3 regions of the Rummeliibacillus sp. SL167 genome follow, and region 2 is predicted to be linked to each of the others. Evidence: riboswitches for the same ligand, from Rfam matches in the RefSeq annotation. Region 2 holds a riboswitch; each other region holds the start of a gene.
The links. A riboswitch is a leader RNA that binds a small molecule or an ion and turns the genes downstream of it on or off. The one in region 2 is predicted to bind S-adenosylmethionine.
Positions count from the first base shown of each region.

Region 1: it holds a riboswitch for S-adenosylmethionine, as region 2 does, so the genes downstream of both, FEZ13_RS11290 (bifunctional homocysteine S-methyltransferase/methylenetetrahydrofolate reductase) here and FEZ13_RS06295 (methionine biosynthesis PLP-dependent protein) in region 2, are expected to answer to the same signal.
Region 3: it holds a riboswitch for S-adenosylmethionine, as region 2 does, so the genes downstream of both, FEZ13_RS12125 (methionine ABC transporter ATP-binding protein) here and FEZ13_RS06295 (methionine biosynthesis PLP-dependent protein) in region 2, are expected to answer to the same signal.

Region 1 is NZ_VCBM01000001.1:2,509,890-2,516,786, reverse strand. It holds gene FEZ13_RS11305 (acyltransferase family protein) at 1-1,469, shown strand, start outside; gene FEZ13_RS11300 (protoporphyrinogen oxidase) at 1,891-3,279, shown strand; gene FEZ13_RS11295 (class A sortase) at 3,422-4,084, shown strand; SAM riboswitch class I at 4,202-4,300, shown strand; gene FEZ13_RS11290 (bifunctional homocysteine S-methyltransferase/methylenetetrahydrofolate reductase) at 4,548-6,407, shown strand; gene metH (methionine synthase) at 6,388-6,897, shown strand, end outside.
Region 2 is NZ_VCBM01000001.1:1,397,301-1,407,932, forward strand. It holds gene FEZ13_RS06260 (CobW family GTP-binding protein) at 759-1,664, opposite strand; gene FEZ13_RS06265 (lmo1851 family serine protease) at 2,030-3,541, opposite strand; gene FEZ13_RS06270 (DUF3797 domain-containing protein) at 3,788-3,997, opposite strand; gene FEZ13_RS06275 (DUF4183 domain-containing protein) at 4,637-4,957, shown strand; gene deoD (purine-nucleoside phosphorylase) at 5,137-5,841, opposite strand; gene FEZ13_RS06285 (YozE family protein) at 5,918-6,136, opposite strand; gene FEZ13_RS06290 (SH3 domain-containing protein) at 6,694-7,479, shown strand; SAM riboswitch class I at 8,037-8,139, shown strand; gene FEZ13_RS06295 (methionine biosynthesis PLP-dependent protein) at 8,212-9,345, shown strand; gene metC (cystathionine beta-lyase) at 9,329-10,516, shown strand.
Region 3 is NZ_VCBM01000002.1:145,805-152,701, reverse strand. It holds gene FEZ13_RS12145 (L-threonine 3-dehydrogenase) at 1-584, opposite strand, end outside; gene FEZ13_RS12140 (hypothetical protein) at 828-1,463, shown strand; gene FEZ13_RS12135 (MetQ/NlpA family ABC transporter substrate-binding protein) at 1,627-2,466, opposite strand; gene FEZ13_RS12130 (methionine ABC transporter permease) at 2,613-3,305, opposite strand; gene FEZ13_RS12125 (methionine ABC transporter ATP-binding protein) at 3,295-4,308, opposite strand; SAM riboswitch class I at 4,433-4,532, opposite strand; gene FEZ13_RS12120 (carbon-nitrogen family hydrolase) at 4,683-5,480, opposite strand; gene FEZ13_RS12115 (pyridoxal phosphate-dependent aminotransferase) at 5,644-6,819, shown strand.

The sequences.
Region 1 (6,897 bases), 1.1 Mb from region 2:
TCTATATTATATGGCCTCTTATCCTTATTATTTCTTTCTATTTTGTCCGTCAAAAGGGAAAATTCGCATTGTGGATTCTTGGAGGAGCATTCCTGTCGGCTATCGTGATGGCCATTATGTTTACGCCTAATGAAGATCCAAGCCGTGTTTACTATGGTACAGATACGCGGGTGTTTTCTTTACTGATAGGAGCGGCATTGGCATTAGTATGGTCAAGTAAAAAGCTTAAAGCAAATGTCACGGATGAAGCAAAGCAATTATTGAATGGTGTTGGGGCAGTTAGTTTCTTCCTCCTTTTGCTGATGTTTGTTTTCATGCACGAGGAAGGACCGTTTTTATATTATGGTGGTATGTTTTTAGCCTCCATTGTGTCGGCTATCTTGATCGCAACGATTGTACATCCTGCAAGTCGTATAGGGGATGTGTTGAGTTTTAAGCCGCTATTATGGATCGGCGTACGATCATATGGCATATATATTTGGCATTTTCCAATAGTTGTATTACTGGGAGCAGGTATAGATGGAGTGGATGTTCCACTTTGGAAATCCTTTTTAATCATTGCCTTAACACTTTTGTTAGCTGAACTTTCTTGGCGATTTGTCGAAAACCCTGTTCGAAGGGGCGAATGGAGGATTTGGTTCCATAAGTTCCAAACTCACGAATGGTCTTGGAATTGGAAAGAATGGGCATTACCTTATCGAATTGGTTCTGCATTTATGGGTTGTATTATGATAATTTTTGTGATGGGTATGGTGTTTACTCCTACTGAAAAGCAGACTAGTAGTGGTGCACTAGAAGAACATCTGAAAGAAGAACAGAAAAAATTAGACACAGCAAAAGAAGTAGCCTCAAGCACTAAATCAGAGAAGGTAGAAAAGGAAGATGTAGCTAAAAAGGGTGAAGTTACGAAACAGCAACAACCAAAAGCTACAGCTGAGGCGGCAACTAAACAGAAAAAAACACGACAAGAGATTGAAGCGATGAAAGTGCCTTCATCGATTAGTGTTACAGCAATTGGAGATTCTGTTATGCTGAGTGCAGCTACTGCTCTCAAGCAGCAAATACCACAAATCGTCGTAGATGCAAAAGTGGGGCGCCAAGTATATGAGGCAACTGCTACTGTCAACAAGTTAAAGCAAAAAGGCCAGCTAGGGAGAGTTGTCGTTCTAGGATTAGGATCTAATGGAGATTTCAGTGGAACACAACTGAATGATTTACTGAAAGCCATAGGGAATGACCGTCATATTTATCTTGTGAATACACGTGTCCCACGCAATTGGCAGGATAATGTCAATCGTAAAATAGCCATAGCAGTCAAGCATCATAAAAATGTGAAGCTTATCGATTGGTATAGTGTGACGGATGGGCAAGATGATTTATTCTATGACGATCATATTCATCCAGACAAAGAGGGCGAAGAATACTATACAGCTTTGATTAGTAGAGAGATTGTCAAAGGTGAAAAATAATTCAGAGATTTTATGAGAATTACTATTACAAAAAATAAGAATAGTACAGTAAAAATGTGATATTTAAAATTGAATAAACAGAGAACCATTCAAAAAAGCCTTTTATGGTTAAAAAGGGATATGATATAGGTGAAGACCATATATATCATATCCCTTAAATTTTGAGGTTGGGATATCATAAAGCTAAGTTTTGACCTATCTATCAGCATGTTCAACTCATTTTGTCTGTAGAAAATGCTTTTCTGTAGTAAAATCAAATGTATATCAACTATATGTTGAAATAGAATAGTCCATTCTACTTTAAAATTCACATATTTCTTATAAACGTTGTGACCAAAATCATGGCGTCTATTTTTATGAAAGATTATACTGAAAAATGTCAAAAAGCGCATGATGTCGCTAAATGAAGGAGTTGAGCAACTTGAAAACAGTTGTCGTTGTCGGTGGAGGTATTACAGGTCTTTGTACAATGCACTATTTACAAAAACAAAAAAAAGAAAAAAATTTAGATATAAGGCTTGTATTAGTTGAAAAAAATGAATTTCTCGGCGGTAAAATACATTCAGAACATGATCAAGGTTTCATCATGGAAACAGGTGCCGACTCCATTGTTGCTCGTCACCAAAGTGTTATGCCACTTGTTCAAGAATTAGGTTTAGAAAATGACCTAGTTTACAATGGAACAGGTATTTCATATATATATACAAATAATACTCTGCATGCTATTCCAGCCGATAGTGTGTTTGGTATTCCAACAAGCATCGAATCGCTCAACAGTAGTACACTTGTATCGCCACAAGGCAAAAAAGAGGCTTTAAAAGATCTAGAGTTGCCTAATGACCGTTTTACAAAAGATAGTTCCATTGGTGAATTTCTTGAATATTTTTTAGGCAAAGAATTAGTGGAAAAGCAAATTGCACCAGTATTGTCTGGCGTGTACTCAGGTGATTTATACAAATTAACGATGGCTTCCACACTACCATATCTACTTGACTATAAGGAACAATACGGCAGTATTATCAAAGGCTTCGGTGCAAATCGCGAGCAGTTCCAAAAGTCAGCCAATAAAAAGTTCATCTCTTTTAAAAATGGTTTGTCACAATTGATTGATCGTTTAGAGGAAACATTGACGGATGTAGAATTCATCAAAGGTGTTGCAACGACAAATATAGAAAAACAAGGTCAACAATACATCTGTTCATTTGATAAGCATGAAGATATTGTTGCAGATTTTGTTGTGTTATCCACACCACATGCCGTGACGAGTGAAATTTTGAAAGATAAAGCAATAGATCAAGATTTAAATACGATCCATAATGCGTCTATTATAGCCGTCTATGTTGGTTTTGATATACCGGATGAAAACCTACCGGCGGATGGTACAGGTTATATTGTTTCTGAAAATAATGATGTAAAATGTAATGCTTGCACGTGGACAAGTCGTAAATGGAAGCATACATCGGAATCAGGCAACTTGTTAATTCGTGTATTTTATAAAAGTGCGAACCCCTTATTTAAAGATTTAAAACATTTAAGCGAAGAAGAAATAACAGCGATCGTATTGGATGATATCAGGAAATCATTAAAATTAAATGGAAAGCCAACTGTTGTAAATATTACAAAGTGGAATGATTTAATGCCGATTTATGGCATGGAGCATGCGGCAATGGTCAAATCTTTAAATGCTCAATTAGAAGAAAAATATCCTAATGTCCTTTTAGCTGGCTGCTCATACTATGGCGTTGGAATTGGTAGTTGTATCCAAAATGGTCAAGATACAGCACAGAAAATCGCTAGCCAATTAGTATAGAAAAATTATCACAAAAAATATTTATATATGACAAAATTCAAATGAACCAAGAGGGGGATTTTCCATTCTTGGTTTTTTGTTTGTCAAAATAGATGCGGGTATGTAAGATGGAAAGACAGAGAAGATGAAAGAGGTTCATAAGATGATCAGAAAATTATGGCTAGTGCTTGGGATCTTATTCCTTTTTATTGGATTCGTATTCATTTTTCAGAAACCAATAATGGGCTATTTAGTTGCCAATATGTCTGAAGAAACCATTCAAAAGTCGAATGTGAAAGAAATAGAAACATCACCTGATACAACATTTGATTTTAAAGAAGTGAAAAATATCGGTCTACAAGATGTCATCAATGCCCAAACAAAAAAGAAAGATGTTCATGCAATTGGAGCCATTAGTGTTCCAGATGTTCACCTACAGCTACCCATTGTTTATGGTATTTCGAATATCAATCTTACTATTGGCGCAGGAACGATGAAACGAGATCAAGTAATGGGACAGGGCAACTACGCTTTAGCTGGACATAACATGAATAATGGAAAAACTCTATTCAGCCCATTAACAAAAGCAAAAAAAGGTATGATGGTTTATATCACGGACTTTAAGAATATATATGAATATCAAATTTCAACGATGTTCATCGTTACACCTACACAAGTAGAAGTGATTGAAGATCAACAAGATGAAAAGTTACTTACATTAGTGACATGTAATTATAATGGTGAAAAACGTATGATTATTAGAGGAAAACTGATTAATAAACAAGCATACACAGATGATACAAAATATTTCAAGATAAGCAAATGAGTTAAGTGTGCTGATGGAGAAAAAATGTGCAATTATAACTCTATTTTTCATATTGTCTTGACGAAATTAAGATAAAGAGGTATGATTCTTTTAATTATTCTAACAATTAGATAACATTTCTTATCAAGAGAAGCTGAGGGACTGGCCCGAAGAAGCTTCAGCAACCAGCCAAATGGTCAGGTGCTAATTCCAGTGGAGTAATCCTGCAGATAAGAAGGGAATTAATAAATGATCATTCTAAAACCTTCTTATTTTGTAAGAAGGTTTTTTATTTTATTCTGCATGAATAGGTAGTAAGCTTTGCCACTCAGGGCTACAAATAATAGCCGAGTATGTGGGGATTCTCTGCCTGTAAAATGCCTGATCCGTCAACAAATATTCATTGGGATAGAGGCACATCTCCCATTGTGGAAAGTTGTGCTTTATAGTGACGGACTATTTAGAAAAAGAAAGGATGGACTATATGGGACTTTTAGAGAAACTTCAATCCCAAGTGCTAACTGCAGATGGTGCAATGGGGACATTATTATATTCATATGGTATCGACTATTGTTATGAGGAATTGAATGTTACAAAGCCAGAAGTTATTGAAAATATCCATCAGCAATACATTGATGCAGGTGCAGATATTATTCAGACGAATACTTATACAGCGAATGGCATCAAATTAGAACGTTATGGACTAGAAAATTCAGTGAAAGAGATTAACGAGGGTGCCATTCAAATTGCTAAAAGAGCAGCTTCAAAGGGTGGACAGTTTGTCTTAGGCACAATTGGTGGTATTCGAGGAATACGAAAAAGTGATGCAACTTTAGAAGAAATTATTCGATGTTTGGATGAACAAGCAGGTTATTTATTAGCGGGTAATCCAGATGGGTTATTGCTCGAAACTTATTATGATTTTGATGAACTTGCAGCATCCGTTAAGCATTTACGTAAAATAACGGATATTCCTATCATTTCTCAAGTATCTATGCATGAACCAGGGATATTGCAAAACGGTTTGTCTTTAAACGATGCGCTCCATCAATTAGAAGCGATTGGTGCAGATATCGTTGGAGTCAACTGTCGCCTTGGTCCCCACCATACCATTCAAGCGTTCGAAGATGTAGAGCTCCCTACAGAGGCTTTTCTTTCGGCTTATCCAAATGCAAGTTTACTGGATGTTGAAGATGGAAAAATTGTTTATGAGTCTGAGGCAGATTATTTCGGACGTTCTGCAGTTTTGCTAAGAGATCAAGGTGTACGCCTAATCGGCGGATGTTGTGGAACAACGCCTAAACACATAGCTGCCATGAAACATCGATTAGCAGATCTACCACCCATTTATCACAAAGTAGTCAAACATAAAGAAGTTATTCAAATTAAAGAGGCAGCAAAAGATCCCTATAAACCACTTCATGAAAAGGCCAAAAACGAACGTTCCATCATTGTTGAGCTCGATACACCTAAAAATTTAGAAATCGAGAAATTTATAAAGGGTTCAAAGGCTTTATACGAAGCTGGAGCAGATGCGATCACAATGGCGGATAACTCGCTTGCTTCACCGCGCATTAGCAATATAGCGATGGGCTCCATCTTAAAAATAAGCCATCATATTCGTCCGCTTGCTCATATTACTTGCCGTGACCGAAATTTAATTGGGTTGCAATCACATTTAATGGGGTTAAATGCTTTGGGAATTCATGATATTTTAGCTGTTACGGGAGATCCATCAAAAATTGGAGATTTTCCAGGTGCAACCAGCGTTTATGATGTATCAAGTATTGAACTTATTCAATTGATCAAACAATTAAACGAAGGTATTTCATTTTCAGGAAAGCCATTGCGGAAAAAAGCGAATTTTTCCATTGCTGCGGCATTCAATCCAAATGTTCGTGTCGTTGAGCGTGCGGTGGGGCGCTTGGAGAAAAAAATTGAAGCGGGGGCAGATTACTTCATCACACAGCCTGTTTATAGCAAGGAAAAAATAATCGAAGTATACGAAGCAACGAAGCATTTAGATACACCTATTTTCATTGGCATCATGCCCCTTACTAGTTTAAGAAACTCTGAATTCCTTCATCATGAGGTACCGGGTATCAAACTTTCAGAAAGTGTATTAGAACGTATGAGGGTAACAGGAGAAGATAAAGAAGCTGCAAAGGTAGAGGGAATCGCTATTGCAAAAGAGTTGATCGATACAGCGGCTGAACTGTTCAATGGTATTTATTTGATCACACCATTTATGCATTATGATATGTCAATCGAATTGATAAATTATATTCGCGAACTAGATTACAAGAGAGAGGAAGAAAGCAACTATGTCAAAGCATCTCATTGAGGAACGACTTAAAAATCATATTTTAGTATTAGATGGTGCTATGGGAACAATGTTGCAAAATGCAAATTTAACAGCAGCGGATTTTGGCGGAGAAGAGTATGAAGGCTGTAACGAATATTTGAACATCACACGCCCTGACGTTGTTGAATCGATTCACCGCGCATATCTTGAAGCAGGATCAGATGTTATTAGCACCAATACGTTTGGTGGCACACCAGTTGTTTTAAACGAATATCATTTAGGAGACCGAGCAGAGGAAATCAATAAAAAAGCCGTTGAAATTGCGAAGAAGGCGGCAAATGAGTTTTCAACTCCAGAATGGCCACGTTTTGTTGCAGGCTCTATGGGGCCAACAACCAAAACATTATCTGTAACAGGTGGCATTACCTTTGATGAGCTACAACATGATTTTTATATACAAGCAAAAGGGTTGATCGAAGGTGGAGCGGATGTTTTATTACTTGAAACAAGTCAAGATATGCTAAATGTA
Region 2 (10,632 bases):
GTAGTTCCTTTATTAGAATCAGTCGTTGGTGTTGTTTCCTTGGATCCTGTATTTTGAGTGGTTCCCTTATTGGAATCCGTGTTGGATGTTCCTTTATTTGAACCTGTGTTTTGAGTAGTTTCTTTATTAGAATCAGTCGTTGGTGTTCCTTTATCTGATCCTGTGTTTTGAGTGGTTCCTTTATTAGAATCAGTCGTTGGTGTTCCTTTGTCTGATCCTGTATTTTGAGTGGTTCCTTTGTTGGAATCCGTGTTGGATGTTCCCTTATTTGAACCTGTGTTTTGAGTGGTTTTCTTGTCCAAATTAGCATTTGGTATTTCTTGATATAGTGAATTTAAATACTTTTCTAATTCAGCCTTACTTAACTTTTTCACATCAAATGGGGCAAATGAATTATTAGAAAGTTTCACCCAATTATATGCCTGATTATATTGCCAATCACAATTTGACAATGAAGTTTGCTTCGCTGCATCATTATTGACTGTTTTAGCCGAAGCATCCATTGCTCCACTTGAAACACCTACCGTTATTAGTAGGCTTAATGGTAATGCCCATTTTGTCATTTTTTTCATCTTTTGCATTCCTCCTTGTCTGCATAAAGCTTATCGTACATATCAAGAAGAAAAATGCCCAATGATTACCACTTTCTCCAAAGAGGGTCTCGTTAGGCATTATGAAAAGATTTTATTTGGAATATACTTGAAGTCTATCTGCTTATTGCTAGTTTAAAAGGGTTGACATTATCCAAATTTGAGTATCTAGTTTTGAATATCAGGCACTTTTAATTCATCTACATTCTCACCAATTATTATAAGATTTGGTTCCATATGCACATATTCTGGTAGCCATTGTGTTAATCCATATGCATATTGGAAAAGCATCGGATTTTTAATTCCTTTGATTGGAACATAACCTTTCATACGGTAGACAGAATCTGGTAAGGTACGTATCCACTCTTCAAATTGTTCTTGCGTAAAATCTGCAGCTTCCGAAAAAGTAACGAATCGAGAGCTCAAATGTAGGTGATGCCCTAAGTCAGCCTTTTGAATATCTGTAGGTCTAGCCGTTGCATGTAAGCTTTGTAGAAATTTCAAAGGCACTTTTGCATGAGTTGTTTGGATAATTTGAGCATGTGGATTTAAGCTTTGTAATTCAAATGTAGCTTTTGCACGTTCTGATTCTGTTAGTAGATCTATCTTATTAGCTAAGATCAAATGCGCGTGACGAATTTGTTCTAAAAATAGAGAGCAAGTTTGAGGCGACATTTTATCGCGTGCTAACAAGCGCTTACTATCTGCTACGGTGATAATCCCCTTAATATTAAGTTGATGCGCAAATAGAGGGGAGTATACAGCATCCAAGGCTTCCACGGGATGAGCTGCACCTGTTGTTTCAATAATCAGTACATCAAATTCAGATTCTGCTAATAAAGATTGAATCTGTGCCTCTGTTTTTTCTGCACCAGAGCAGCAAATACATCCGTTTAGCATTTCTTTTAATGGAATGCCTTCTTCAACTGCTTGCGAATCAAAATTAAGCTTTCCAAGTTCGTTCATAATAACTGCTGGCTTCAAATTTTGTTCCTTTAATTGGCGTATAATATCTACCAGCATCGTTGTTTTACCACTTCCTAAAAATCCACTAAATAAATAAACATCTTTCATCATCTTGTTGATCTCCTATAAAAAATAGATTTGAATGCGTATTGCATAGAATAAATTTCGCATAACAGAGGGTAATAATCGACCCCTTACAGTCCTTATCCTCCTGCTTCCCACTGCGTAAAAAGTTTATATACAGTTTGGAAACAATCACTCATGAGCAAAGTTTACTTGCATTTTGAAGTGAAGGATTGATTGCCTGAAAATTTGATAAAAATTGTTCTTCTATCGTTTTTCGGTATCCCTTCTATCCTTCCTGAAGGCGTGTCTATACACCCATTTTACCTGTATACCAAAAATAGCATGATAGGATTACTCCTAGCATACTATTTTTGCCTTCTGACAACTTCTCCTCTTGCTGATTGCAATTATTTCATTTCTGATTTGACGATTGCCATTGCTTTCTTCAATTGTGGGTCGTCCTTCTTAATCTTCAAGCGTAATTCTTCCATTAAAGCATAAGTGGTATCGCCTTTTAGAACACCAGTAACTTTTAACTTATGTTTTTGTTGGAATTGTTGAACAGCTAATGTTGTAGCAGCATCGTATAAACCATCGATTTTGCCAGGATTATAGCCAACTGCTTTTAACATTTTTTCTGCCACTTTCACTTGATCTGAAAGAGATCCTTCTTTTAATGTCTTATCTGTGCTGATATATGGTAATGAAGCATAGCTTGGGTAATTTACTTTGTAATCAGGTTGAATTCCCTTTTCATGGATCCAATTTCCATCAGGTGTTAGCCATTTAGCTATCGTAAATTTAAGATTTGAACCATCTGAAAGATTTTCAGCTGTTTGCATAGTACCTTTCCCAAAAGATTTTTCTCCCACTAATTTGACATTGGCAGATTCACTTAAAGCACCTGCTAAAATTTCAGAAGCGGATGCACTTCCACCATCTATTAAGACAGTTACAGGCACATTTACTTTCCGTCCATCTTTTGAAGGAAATACCTCTTTTTTACCGTTTCGATCTTCAAATTGTACAATGGGCTCGCCTGTTTTAACAAATAGGCTTGCGATATTTTCTACGACATCGACTAAACCTCCTGGATTTTGTCGAACATCAATAACAAGGCCTTTCATACCTTTACCTTCCATTTCATCTAATGCATTTAAAAGTTCTTTATAGGTGTCATTAGAGAAGCTTGTGATTTGAATATGAGCGATCTTGTCTTTTTTCATTTCCGCATATACTGTTTCAACTGGAATATCATCACGCGTAATTTTCATGGTGATTAACTTATTAGCGCCACCACGTTGAATTTGTAAAGTGACATCTGTGCCTTTTTTACCGCGAATCAATAACACGGCTTTAGAGGCTGTCATACCATCAATGTTTTTGCCATTCACTTTTTTAATAATGTCGTTTGTCTTAATCCCTGCTTTCTCTGCAGGAGAATTTTTGATAGGTGATACAACGACAATATGTCCATCTTTTTCTTGAATTTCTGCCCCGATTCCTTGGAAACTGGAAGAAATACTTTCATTGAACTCTGTTGCTTCTTTTTTATTCATATAATCTGAATAAGGGTCTCCTAGTGCGCTAATCATACCGTCCACTGCACCATTTACTAACGCATCTGTATCAAGGTCTTTGTAATAGCTTTTTGATAGTTCATCATAAGCATTAAATAATTTTTGGAACTCGGTATGAGATGGTGTTCGAACCTCTACCACTTTTTCTTCTCCAAAAGTTAAAGCAAAGATTGTGATACCTGAAGTTGCGAGAATCAAAACCATAATCATCATGATAAAAGCAAATGGTTTCATACGTATGTATTTACCCGCTGGTTTCACATCTTGGGTAGGTGCAACCTGTTGCTCTTTTTGTGATTCATCGTTTTGCTCCGGATCAACTTTTGTTTTATCATCCATCTTGTTCACCACTTTCAATCTAACAGTGTTTCAAACACTACTTATACCATAATAGCAAGAATTACGTTCTACGAAAAGAAAAAGACTGCCAAATTCTTGACAGCCTTTAGAAAATTTTCTTTTTTCTTTTATATAATGGCTTATAGCGCTATTTTTAAGCTGGTTTAAATATATGTAATGACAATGAGTAGCTTTTACAATTTTGCTTTATAGGAACATCTATCTAATTGTATTAGACTTATTCAATTAGATTTTCTCTACTTTTAATTTAACAGCCCACCCACATTTACATGTGCGTTCAAATGTTCCTAATTTACCGTTGTAATCCATTGATCCAACATTTTTGTTGCTTCCGATATGTTCGCTTCCACACCCTGGGCAAGTTCCATAATCATCCACAAGTTTACTGACCAAGTTCAGACTGTTGTATATTTCATCCTTATATTTAAAACTCAAAATCCCTCTCCTTTTTATTTAATCATTTGTATTCACTCACCCTTTTAGGATATTCAAACATTGGAAGACTGTGCATGTACATGCATTCATATTTGATTGATATGATTGCTAGACAAAAAGCTGTACAAAATAAAAAACAACTACACAATTAAGAATAACCGTTACAAATATTTATCTATGGTTGAATTATGCACCTCAAGATAATGCTTTGTTATACATTCGAGTGATTTATGGTCACTCTGCTTCGCTATAGTAGCAATCTCTACTCCTGCTTTAGGCATAGCTGTAATTTGTGTTTTTCTCAACGTATAAGAGGCAAATCCAAACCATATATGAATAGTGGTGTTTCTATACGCAACATCACTGATTTTAACACTTGTGTAGTTATCATGTTTATCTAACTTACCTACACATATGAAAATTATTTTGAAGTTGTTGCTTCATCTGTTAATAGGCAGTCTAAGACCGTTAAGACAGATGACTCTCCCCATTTTTATAGATTAAATTGGATAATCAACACGCCTGATATTTTATTCAATAAAGATTCATGGTGAATTTCATCGAATAAACTGAGCATTTTGCCCATCTTCCAAAATCAATATTGCATTAACTGATACTAGGAAGATAGGAGGTGGGCATATGGCACTAAGTCTGATTAATATTCATGTAAATGTATCTGCTAATTCTACAAGATTTTTCAACGTACTAGCAGCTCCTCTAAGTGTTACTGATGGAACGACAGTCCCTGCAACAGCGTTTCTAGATGACAGCGGCACAGCGGCAACAGCATTCCCTACGGTATTAAACGGGTATTATAACCTTTACTTAAATGGTGTACTTCAGGAAGGTGGTACTTATACAATTTCAGCTACAGAATTGACTTTTAATGATGTTACAGCAACAATCGCAGCTGGAACACCATTAGTTGTTGAAGTCGTTGAACTTTCAACAGTTATTTAATGACTCATTTATTTTATTTAAGTAACTCTGAAGATACTTTATGTAAAGAAATTAGGACAAAGCCTTATCAAAATGAATAAACCGTATGAAATCAAATTTGCAAAACTTGTTTTCATACGGCTTTATTTTTAAGCCTTATACTAAGATCGATTCTCTTTTAACTTATGTCTTTGCTACAACTACTCTTGAATAGCTGCCTCTAAAGCCACCACAATCATATCGTTAAACGTAGTTTGGCGTTCTTTTGAAGTTGTTGCTTCACCTGTTAATAGGTGGTCGGAGACAGTTAAGACAGATAAGGCTTGGCGATTGAATTTAGCCGCTAACGTATAAAGTGCCGCTGTTTCCATTTCAACAGCGAGTACACCATAATCCGCTAATTTTTCATTTTGGTTATCTTCCCCGTAGAATAAATCAGCTGTATAGACGTTCCCCACTTGTAAATTAAGCCCCGCTGCTTCTCCAGCTTTATAAGCTTTTAATAGTAAATCAAAATCTGCTGTTGGAGCGAAGTCAATTCCTTTGAAGATAATCTCATTCATCTTTGAATCGGTTGTTGCTGATTGGGCAAGGATAACATCACGAACACGAACGTCACGTTTCAATGCACCACAAGTACCTACACGTATTAACTTTTTACACCCATATTCTTGCATCAGCTCAGTTGTGTAAATAGCGATGGAAGGCACACCCATACCTGTTCCTTGTACGGAGATACGATTTCCTTTATATGTACCTGTAAAACCAAACATATTGCGTACTTCGTTATATTGAGTGACATCTTCTAAAAATGTTTCCGCAATATACTTTGCACGCAATGGATCTCCTGGTAATAATACAGTTTCGGCGATGTCGCCTTGTTTAGCATCGATATGAATGCTCATATTCTTTCCCCATTTCCATTCAAAATTTTTATCCACTTGTCCTATTGTACCAACAAAGTCAGACCTCTGACAATTATTACTTTTCGTATTTTTCTTCGTATTTTTGCCAAAGCTCATCGAATACAACGGCACTCAACTCGTGATCGGCTTTTTCCTCTACATACCTTGAAATTATTTGGAAATCCTCTTCTTGTTTTGGAAAACTATGATCATGAAAAGCCGCTTCCGCAAAAGCCGCCTTTTCGTCTTTTCCACCTCTATACGTTAATACAAAATGATAAAATGATGGTTTCATATTGATCCTACCCTTTTCATTATATAGTACATTCTAATCGTTGTAACAGAAAACAATAGCTAATAATTGTCCAATGCTTCTCATTTTTTAAACAATTATACCACGATAGATCCTATAAGTTCTTTGTTATTATCACTCTCTCACAAAACAGACCTTCTCACAATGATGGATTTTCATCCTCCACAAAGTATTCGTAAAACCAATCAGGCTTTTACAGGAAGTTGACCACACTACCCTCTTGTTTTTTACTGAAGTCTTTGAATCACAGGATTTTTCTGACCGTTACTGTGAAGTAAAAAAGATTGATTTGTTGAATAGCATTAGGCTATTGAAAAAACATTCCATCGAATCCTGATGAAAATCCCCCCTAGGAATGGATAATTTATAAGCTTAAGTTGGTAGAAATTTTAGTATCTCTCCAAAGTTTTCTTATTTTTTTGATACGGGCAACCTTCCTACTGCTGCATCGTTCTATAAAACGGTTGCAAAATGATATTAATATAGAATTATAGGCATCACTTACTAAGCTTTATCATACATATGAGGAGATGGTACAAATGAAAATAGTAAAGGTTTTACTATCTTTCATGGTCACATTTGGAACTTTGACTTTCTTTATTTTTTCAACCAATAGTGACGCAGCAACAACAAATACAGTAAAGGCAAAAGTAGCAAATAGCGTATACGTTCACCTGGAGCCTTCAGCTAATGCGAAAAGAATCGGTACGCTTTGGAAAGGCGATAAAGTCGTTGTATATAGCCAATCCAAAACAGGTTGGGCTAAAATTAAGTTTCATAAAAAAACAGCTTATGTATATTCGTCATACTTAATATTCAGCCCAAAAACATCTTCACCTAAAAATTCAGATAATAAAACAAACACTCCAAAACAGAATACTGGCCAAAAAACATCCTATCGTCCGGTAACGACGAATATCTACTACTATATTGAAAATGGTCAAAAAGGTAAAATGTTTTCTAGTAACAAACGTAATTCAACAGGTTGGACCTATTGGTACAAAAAAACAAGTACTGCCCCAAAACAAATCATTTTAATTCGTGAATCTTCTAATGGTTTAGATTACAAATTTGCGAAAATCGGTACTGTTCGTCAAATCATTTATCCTTTTACAAAAAATCAAGTATTTAAAACAAACCACAAAAGTTACAAAGTCGTTTCTATTTCAAATAAATTCACCGTAAAAGCAGGTACATTTAAATCTGTTGTTGGCATTAAAGGAGCTGATGGCTCGATCACTTATTACGCTCCAAATGCTGGGGCAATCAAAATAGTAAAAAACAAAAAAGTCATTTATGAAGTTACAAAAATTATATCTAAATAAATCAATTTCATAAATCATTTTCTTCTTAAAAAATACGAACATTTAAGAATAACTAATTTTGATAATTGTGTAGCGGAAGACGGCGACTCCTCGATTAGGCTTGCGCATTTCCTTCGTGCGGTGTAAGTTCAGGGAGGCTTATTCAAAGTCCTACGGGAAAAGCTTGAGCTGAAAGCCCCGCAGGAACAATTTAAGGGACAAAGCCTAAGTTCGCCACATCCTGTGGCAACGGCTTTGGGGTCAACATCGTGTCGACCCGAGGAGATTGAAGCCAAGCCCGTGGAAAGCGCCGTCTGGAGTGGAACAAAAACTTCTGAACATTAATGTTCATGCTGATTAGAAATGTTCGTGTTTTTCATCTAGATTTTGCATTATGAAATTGATTCAAATAATTAAAAAAGAACAAAAAAATTTTTTAGTAACTTTTTTATCATTTAAAACAGAAAGCTCTCACCACTAAAAAATTAGGACTCTAAATTTTTAATTACCCTATTGCATAGTTTTTCCTAAAGTGTTACTATTTCATTAATTCATTTTTTCTAACAATTGAATATTGTTTCTTATCCAGAGAGATGGAGGGACTTGGCCCTGTGAAATCTCAGCAACCACCGTTTTTGGTAAGGTGCTAATTCCAGTAGACGTATGTCTAGCAGATAAGAAGATTGACTTTGTATATTTAAGGTCCTCTTCTTAAGAGGACCTTTTTATTTTATAATAAAAAGGATGATGAACATGTCTAATAATCATATTTCCACTTGTTTAGCTCAAATCGGCACAAACACAGATCCTCTAACAGGATCCATCAATACCCCTATCTATCTTTCGACTGCATATCGTCACGCGGGACTTGATCAATCAACTGGTTATGACTATACAAGGTCCAAAAATCCAACTCGATTCGTTTTAGAAGAAGGAGTTGCAAAATTAGAAAATGGAGATGCAGGATTTGCCTGTAGTAGCGGGATGGCCGCTATTCAATTAGTACTATCCCTTTTCAAAACAGGTGATGAAATTATCTATTCAGATGACATCTATGGCGGTACTTACCGACTCGCAAGACAGTATGAAAACCAATATAAGATCAAGGCTCATTTTTCTCCATTCCAATCAATAGAAGAAGTTGAAACAATTGTTAATGAAAATACGAAAGCACTATTTATCGAATCACCTACCAACCCATTAATGCAAGAAGTGGATATCGCACAATTTGCAGAGTTTGCGAAAAAACATCATTTATTACTCATAGTGGATAACACCTTTTTGACCCCTTACTATCAACGTCCAATTGAACTCGGTGCAGATATTGTCGTGCATAGTGCCACAAAATATATCGGTGGACATAATGATGTGCTTGCTGGTCTTGTTATAGCAAAGGGAGAAGAACTCTCTGAAAGATTGCTATATAACCACAATGCATCCGGTGCAACATTGGCACCCATTGATAGTTGGCTGTTGCTCCGAGGATTAAAAACCTTACATGTTCGCATGAAACAACATACAGAAAACGCCCAAAAAATCGTTGCATACTTAGAACAAGAACCTTTAGTAAAGGATGTCCTTTATGCAGGATTAGGAGGTATGGTTTCTTTCCGCTTACAACGTTCGGAATGGGTCCCTTCTTTCCTTGAAAATTTACAGTTAATCGCATTTGCCGAAAGTCTGGGTGGTATTGAAAGCTTTATCACTTATCCTGCCACTCAAACGCATGCAGATATCCCTGAAGAAGAACGAATTGCCCGCGGAGTTGACAATTCATTGTTACGCTTTTCAGTTGGAATTGAAGAAGCTGAAGATTTAATCGCTGATTTGCAACGTGTGTTTGCTATTGTTAAAGAAGAGGTGTCCGTCCATGAGTCAACAAAATAAACAATCCATTGAAACAAACCTAATTACTGCTTCCACAAGAGGCGATTATGAACAAAAGACCGGAGCTGTCAATGTTCCTATTTATCTTTCTTCTACATTTGATCAAAAACATTTCGATTCTTTTGGGCCATATGATTATAGTCGCTCAGGAAATCCGACTCGCGATGCGCTAGAAAAAACAATTGCTGAACTAGAGGGAGGAACAAGAGGTTTTGCCTTTTCTTCAGGCATTGCAGCGATCTCCTCTGCCCTGCTTACTTTAAATGCTGGTGATCACCTCGTCGTAACGAATGAAGTGTATGGTGGTACTTATCGATTGGTAACACAAGTATTAACAAAATATGGTATATCTCATACGTTTGCAGATTTTACAAATCTACAAGAAGTGGAAGCCGCTATTCAACCGAATACTAAGATTTTATATGCTGAAACTCCTGCCAATCCACTTCTTGGTATTACAGATATTCGGGGAATTGTTTCGATTGCTAAAAGACATGGCTTGTTAACTTTTGTCGATAATACCTTTATGACCCCACTTTATCAACGACCTCTTGACCTAGGTGTCGATGTAGTATTGCATAGTGCAACAAAATTTTTGGGTGGTCATAGTGATATTATTGCTGGATTAGTTGTCACAAAAGATGAGGAACTTGGAAAACAAATTTATTTTATGCAAAATTCAATGGGGGCTATTTTGGGGGCTCAAGATTCATTTTCTTTAATACAAGGAATAAAAACACTGAATGCTCGTCTAACCCAGTCATCTCAATCAGCCATGAAGATCGCTTCTTATCTCGATCAACATGAACTGGTAGAAGAAGTTCATTATCCTGGATTGCCTCATCATCCAGGCTATGAAGTCCATGCAAGTCAGGCATCAAATGCGGGTGCTGTGTTATCCTTTACACTGCCCAATCGTGAACTAACCAAAGCTTTTGTCGAACATGTACAAATCCCTATTTTTGCCGTTAGTCTAGGCGGTGTTGAATCTATTCTTTCATATCCTGTAACCATGAGTCATGCAGCGATTCCAAAAGAAGAACGTGATAAACGAGGAATTACAGATGGTCTTCTTCGCTTTTCAGTTGGTTTAGAAAATGTGGATGACTTAATCGCTGATTTTGAACAAGCTTTCCAAGCAGCAAAAAAGATTGCCGTAGTTTCAAAATAAAGAAAAGACTTATAAAAAAAGACTGTTATATGGATTGTTGTTTTTTAACCATATGATAATAGCAGTAAAAAGTGACGACTCCTCCAAAAATGCATTTCGCATGTTTGAGGAGTCGC
Region 3 (6,897 bases), on a different contig from region 2:
TTTCCTTGTTGTACGGCTTTGTAATAAATATCTACAGCATAATCTGTTGTACCGCCCCCTGGAGGCGTTACATAAGAGATTAGGCCTGGGAAGCGAACACCGCGAGTATCTATGCCAAATCGTGTATGATAATAATCGCACAGCAATTCACCAGCCACTTTGTTGACACCATACATCGTTGTTGGACGCTGTAATGTATCTTGTGGTGTATTGTGTTTTGGGGTTGATGGTCCAAATGCGCCAATAGAACTTGGTGTGAAGAATTGTAAACCTAACTCTCGAGAAACCTCTAATGCATTGACAAGCCCACCCATGTTTAAATTCCAAGCCATTAAAGGTTTTGCCTCTGCCGTTGCGGATAATAACGCTGCCATATGCATCATCGTATCTGCGCCGAACTCTTTTGCTATATCATGCATACGCTGTGCATCCATGACATCTAATAATTCAAAAGGTCCAGCCTGTGTGGGAACCTTTCTTATATCTGTTGCTAATACATTGTCTGTACCATATTCATCACGGAGCTTCGCTACTAACTCTGAACCAATTTGACCGCATGCACCAGTGATCATAATTTTTTTCATTTTATTTCCTCCTCTTGCTAGCTACAAATGTACTTCTGGAATATACACGTTTTATATAAATACAATTGTGTTTTTCAGAAATACAATTTATTCTATTTAATTTGCGTTTAATCAGTGTTTCTATTACAGCAATTATATAATGTATTTTTAAAAAATACAATATCTGTTTTTCTTCAGTGAACATACATATAAAAAGACTTTTTTGAAAGTTTTGATTATAATGAGTAAAAAGGAGTGAAATTTATGCAGTTATGGAAATTAACGCTGATTTATTTATTTGCCATTATCGCTTGTACTTTTTTGTTGTTAATGGATATTCCAAAATGGCTAATTTTCATTTTGCTTTTTCTTTATGTTTTTTCATTCACCATGTACCCTTACTTCAACGCGCTTTTATGGACAAATAATCTCAAGACAGTTGAACGTTTTCTTAAAGCCAATAAACACCGATCCTTATATGCATATCCATATGCGATCGCCAACCAATCTGTAGTTGAACAAAGAGCTGCCCTACAAAAGATTATTACCTCCCATCAGCAACCCTATATAAAACACAATTATGCTTCTATATTAGCAATTCTTGAAAAAGATTATGATCGTGCTTTATCAGAAGCAAAGCAAATTACAAAAGAGCCTTTTCAAAGTTACATGATTGCACATAGTGAAGCCTATTTAGGAAACTTTGAACAGGCGAAAATCTTAATGCCGAAGCTTACAGAAAACTGGATGTCACCTTCCATTGAAAGCTTGATTTCCTTTAAACAGCAGGATGGCGAAAATTTTAAACATCATGCTACAAAGGCCATTCAACAAGCGAGGGGCATTCAAAAGTATTTGCTCGTTCATAATTTTCGAAAATTGGGGGAGAAATTGAAGTAAGTAAATTGGTTATGACGTTTCATTTGGTTAAAATATACGAGAAAAAGGCGCAGAATACTGATCAAACAGTGTTCTGCGCCTTTTGTATTGACATATTCTTCTTGAAAAAGATTCCTTAAGTAAACTACATATACCATCTTTTTATTGATTTCATTGATTTTGCTTATTTTCTATTTTTCATCCATTCAGGTTTACCAAATCCTTTGAAGTCTGAATCGATTACTTTTTCAAATTCAGCAGATTCTACAACTGCTTTAAGATCTTTTGCAAGTTGTGAATTTTCATCTGCTTGACGTACTGCTACAACATTACGGAATTGATCTGGCATGTTTTCAAGAAAAACAGCGTCTTGTAATTTCATACCTGCAGCTAATGCAAAGTTTCCTGGTACGCCGGCTATATCAGCACTTTCAACAGCACGAGGAAGACCTGCTGCCTCAATTTCTTTGAATTTTAAATTTTTAGGGTTTTCTGTAATATCTTTTGTAGAAGCTTTTAATTCATCGATTTTATCATTAATTTTGATTAAACCTTGTTCTTGTAATGATTTTAAAGTACGAGCTAAGTTTGAAGGGTCATTAGCAATTGCTATTGTTGAACCGTCTTTAATGTCAGCTACTGTTTTATATTTCTTAGAGAAGAAGCCCATTGGTGCAGTTGGTACAATGATTAATCCTTTGATTTTTGTACCATTTTGTTTATTGAAGTTTTCCAAGTATATAGAGTGTTGGAACAAGTTTGCATCAATATCTCCTGAATCCAAAGCTTTGTTTGGTTGGATATAATCGCTGAATTCTACTACTTTTACTTTATAACCTTTTTTCTCAAGTTCAGGAACAATTGCCTTGTTTAGCATATCACTATAAGGGCCAGCTGTTGCTCCAATTTTAATATCCTTTGTTTCTGTCGCTTTGTCTGTGTCTTTTTTTGCTTTATCTTCGCCACAAGCAGCTAAAGCTGTAGCTAATACTAAAGTCAATAAAACAAGTAAAAATTTCTTCATTATTGTAAAGCCTCCTATTATTATCTATGAAAATCTCTGACTTATCATTTTCCAACTGCTCAAGGTCGCTTTCCGTCAAAAACGAAGATGACGCTTTTGTTTCAAGCTCCTAAAACAACTGTCGCAACTGAACGAGCCATTTCCGCTTAACGTTTATCTACTACTTTTGCTATTGCATCACCAGCTAATTGAATCACTTGGACAATCACGATTAAAATAACAACTGTTGCAATCATGATGGTATTGTCATAACGGTAGTAGCCGAATCGAATGGCTAAGTCACCGATACCGCCACCACCAATAATTCCTGCCATCGCTGAAGAAGCAACTAGGCTAATAATCGTCATCGTAACCCCTTGAATCACACCTGATTTTGCCTCAGGAAGCAATACGTCTTTAATAATCATCCAACGTGTTGCCCCAACAGCAATTGATGCTTCAATGACTCCTTTATCAATTTCACGAAGAGATGTTTCAACAAGTCTTGCAAAAAATGGCGTCGATGCAACAGATAGAGAAACGCTTGCAGCAATCGGTCCTATCGTGTCACCTACTAACCATTTTGTGAATGGGAATAATGCTACTAAAAGAATAATGTATGGAATCGAGCGAATTAAATTGACGATAAAACCAACAACTATATTAATGAAACGATTCCCAAGCAGTCCTGATCTACTTGTAGAAAATAGACCTTTACTGGTGATGAACAGTAGTAACCCAAGTGGTAAACCAATCACTAAAGCGATTGATAAGGCAATGCCCACCATTAGAAGGGTCTGACCAAATGCTTTCCAAATATCTGGAAGCATGTCAGCAAAATGACTTGGATCAAATAACATGGTCTAACACCTCCACTGTTACTCCTCGACTTTCCATATAAGAAATCGAACGTTTTATATCTGCTACTTGTCCATCCAACTCCATTAGAAAAATGCCGAGTGGTTTTTCCTGAATATATTCAATCGTGCCATGAAGGAAATTACCTTGTACTTTAAATTGCTGAAGCATGTCCGAAATGACTCCTTCACCAGCTATATCACCTTTGAACAAAATTTTAACAATCTGTCCTTGGACATTTTGTAGAATCACTGATGGAATATCGAAAGATACGATACTGCTAATAAATTCTTGTGTTAACGGCTTTTCTGGATTGGCAAAGATATCATAAACAGGGCCCTCTTCTATCACTTTACCATTCTGCATAATCGCCATACGATCGCAGATTTCTTTTACAACATCCATTTCATGGGTTATAAGAATAATCGTAATACCAAGTTCACGATTAATTTTCTTTAATAGTCGTAAAATAGAGGTGGTAGTAGTTGGGTCAAGTGCTGACGTTGCTTCATCACAAAGCAATACAGATGGATTATTAGCTAATGCTCTTGCTATCCCTACACGTTGCTTTTGTCCACCACTTAATTGAGATGGAAACACATCTTTTTTATCTGTCAGTCCTACCATATTGAGCAATTCTTCAACTCGTTCATTGCGCGATTCCTTTGGTAATTTTGCAGCCTTCAGTGCAAATTCAATATTTTCACCGACTGTTTTTTGGCTGATTAAATAAAAGTGTTGGAAGATCATACCGATTTTCAAGCGTGCCTGACGAAGCTTCTCGCCCTTTAGCTTTGTTAAATCTTGTCCATCAATTAGGATTTGTCCATCCGTTGGTTGTTCCAACAAATTAATACAGCGCAATAAAGAGCTTTTTCCTGCCCCGGAATAACCAACGATACCAAATATTTCTCCATCTCTAATCGTTAAAGAAACATGATCTACACCAATTATTGATTTCTTTTTTGCTTTGTATACCTTTGATACATTTTGTATTTCCAGCACATACATCCCTCTAATCCTATCAAATTGCTATTGTATAAAATATACATAATCTATCAGTAAACTACGTATTCTTATAAAAAAAGATACACCTTTCTACTGAAAGACGTATCTTTTTATCGACATTTATTTATCTTTCAGAAATAAATTCTGTAGGAATTAGCACCTTCCCTAATGGGGGTTGCTGGACTTCATAGGGCCTTTCCCTCAGTCGCTCATGATAAATTCCATTTGTCAAGTTGTAAGTTTATGATACTCATCATATTTCCTTTTAAGCCATTTGTCAATGAATTTTAAAAATTTATATATGACTTCTATTCATCATCTGTAGAATTGTATATATTGCACCATTAAAATCCTATTCTTTCATATATAGGTTAAATATTTCTGTTTAAAATATCCTTGTATAATTCTGGGCGTCTGTCATCATACACTGGAATTTTCTTACGTACTTCATCCACTTTTGAAAAGTCCACATCGACTATGGACAATTCCTCGTCCTTCTGGCCGATCCATAACACTTCGCCCCATGGTTCAATAACCATCGATTGACCATTAAAGTTTTCTTCTTTGTGGCTGATCCGATTAACTGCAATGATAAAGCATTGATTTTCAATAGCGCGTGCTTGCAATAACACTTTCCAATGATCGATTCTTGCAGTTGGCCATTGCGCCGATACAAATAAGACTTTAGCTCCCTTTAATGCATGAAGTCGCAGCCATTCTGGAAAACGAATATCATAGCAGATCACGCCAGCTGCTGGCAAATCGCCTAATACAAAATTGTTTTGTGTCTCCCCTGCCGATAAATGCAGATGTTCATCCATTAAGCGAAATAAGTGGACTTTATCGTACTCGCCTACTAATTCACCATGATGATCAACGGTGTACATCGTATTAAAGAATCCCTTTTCTTTTTTGGTTGCTACTGAACCACCCACAAGATGAATATGGAGCTCTGATGCTAACGATTGAAGAAATTTCTTTGTTCTTTCACCATTCACATCTGCAAGTTCATCTAATTTTTCTAAAGCGTAACCCGTGTTCCACATTTCCGGTAAAATGACGAGTTCAGCCCCTTTACTTGCTGCTTGGCGAATAAATTTCTCTGCTCTTGTAAAATTTTTTTCAACATCCCCAAAAGCTACATTTAATTGAATACATCCTACTTTCATTTTTGCACCACCTATAGACATTTTCTTAAAAAGGTTATACTATTTTTACTAAATCATTTTTTTATTCTGAAAATTAAGCTTTATATTATTCTAGCTATTTCTAATTCAAATGTATAGTACAGCGTCTTAATACATTTATGAGAGACTTGGAGGGAATTATACGATGGAGTTATCTGAAAAACTACAAAATTTACCTAAACAATTTTTCGCAAACCTTGTAAGGCAAGTAAATCAAGCGGTCGCAGAAGGTCGCAATGTTATCAATCTGGGGCAGGGTAATCCTGACAAACCAACCCCAGCACATATTGTCAAAGCAATGCAAGAAGCAACGGCTAATCCAGAAACGCATAAATATTCCCCATTTCGAGGATTAACTGAATTAAAAGAAGCCATCGCTACATTTTACAAAAGAGAATACAATGTAGACATTGATCCTAATACAGAAGTGTCTATTCTTTTCGGTGCCAAGGCTGGACTTGTTGAACTGCCTTTAGCGATCCTCAATCCTGGGGATACAATGTTGTTGCCAGACCCCGGCTATCCAGATTATTTATCTGGTGTAACATTGGCAGATGTAAAATTTGAAACGATGCCACTATTAGCTGAAAATGATTTTCTTCCAGACTATCAACAGCTTTCTGAAGATGTTAAAAAAAGAGCTAAATTAATGTACTTGAACTACCCGAACAACCCAACAGGTGGTATCGCTACAAAAGAATTTTATGAAGAAACCGTCAAACTAGCAAAAGAAAATAATATAGCCGTATTGCAAGACTTTGCCTATGGTGCAATTGGCTTTGATGGCAACAAACCCATCAGTTTCCTCCAAACGGAAGGAGCAAAAGAAGTAGGCATTGAAGTTTATACGCTATCAAAAACATTTAACATGGCTGGTTGGCGTGTTGGTTTCGCCATCGGCAACGCACAAATTGTTGAAGCATTAAACCTTATACAAGATCACCTCTTTGTTAGCCTATTCCCAGCAATACAATTAGCAGCAGTTGAAGCATTAACTGGAGATCAATCTTGTGTCAAAGAACAAGTAGCTATTTATGAAAGCAGAAGAAATACTCTTATCAAAGCATGTAAAGAAGTAGGATGGCCTGTAACAGCTCCAAAGGGATCTTTCTTTGCATGGCTTCCTGTTCCAAAAGGATTCACAAGTCAACAATTTGCTGATTTTCTTTTAGAGAAAGCAGATGTCGCTGTTGCTGCTGGTAATGGTTTTGGCAAACACGGTGAAGGTTATATACGTGTAGGATTATTAGTAGATGAACAAAAATTAACAGAAGCAATCAAAAGAATTGGACAACTCAATTTATTTAAAGAAACGGTATAAAAAAATATTGGCTAATGAATGAAGACCAATATTTCTATTATCCTAATTTATTTTTACAGAAAACAGTATTTCAATGTA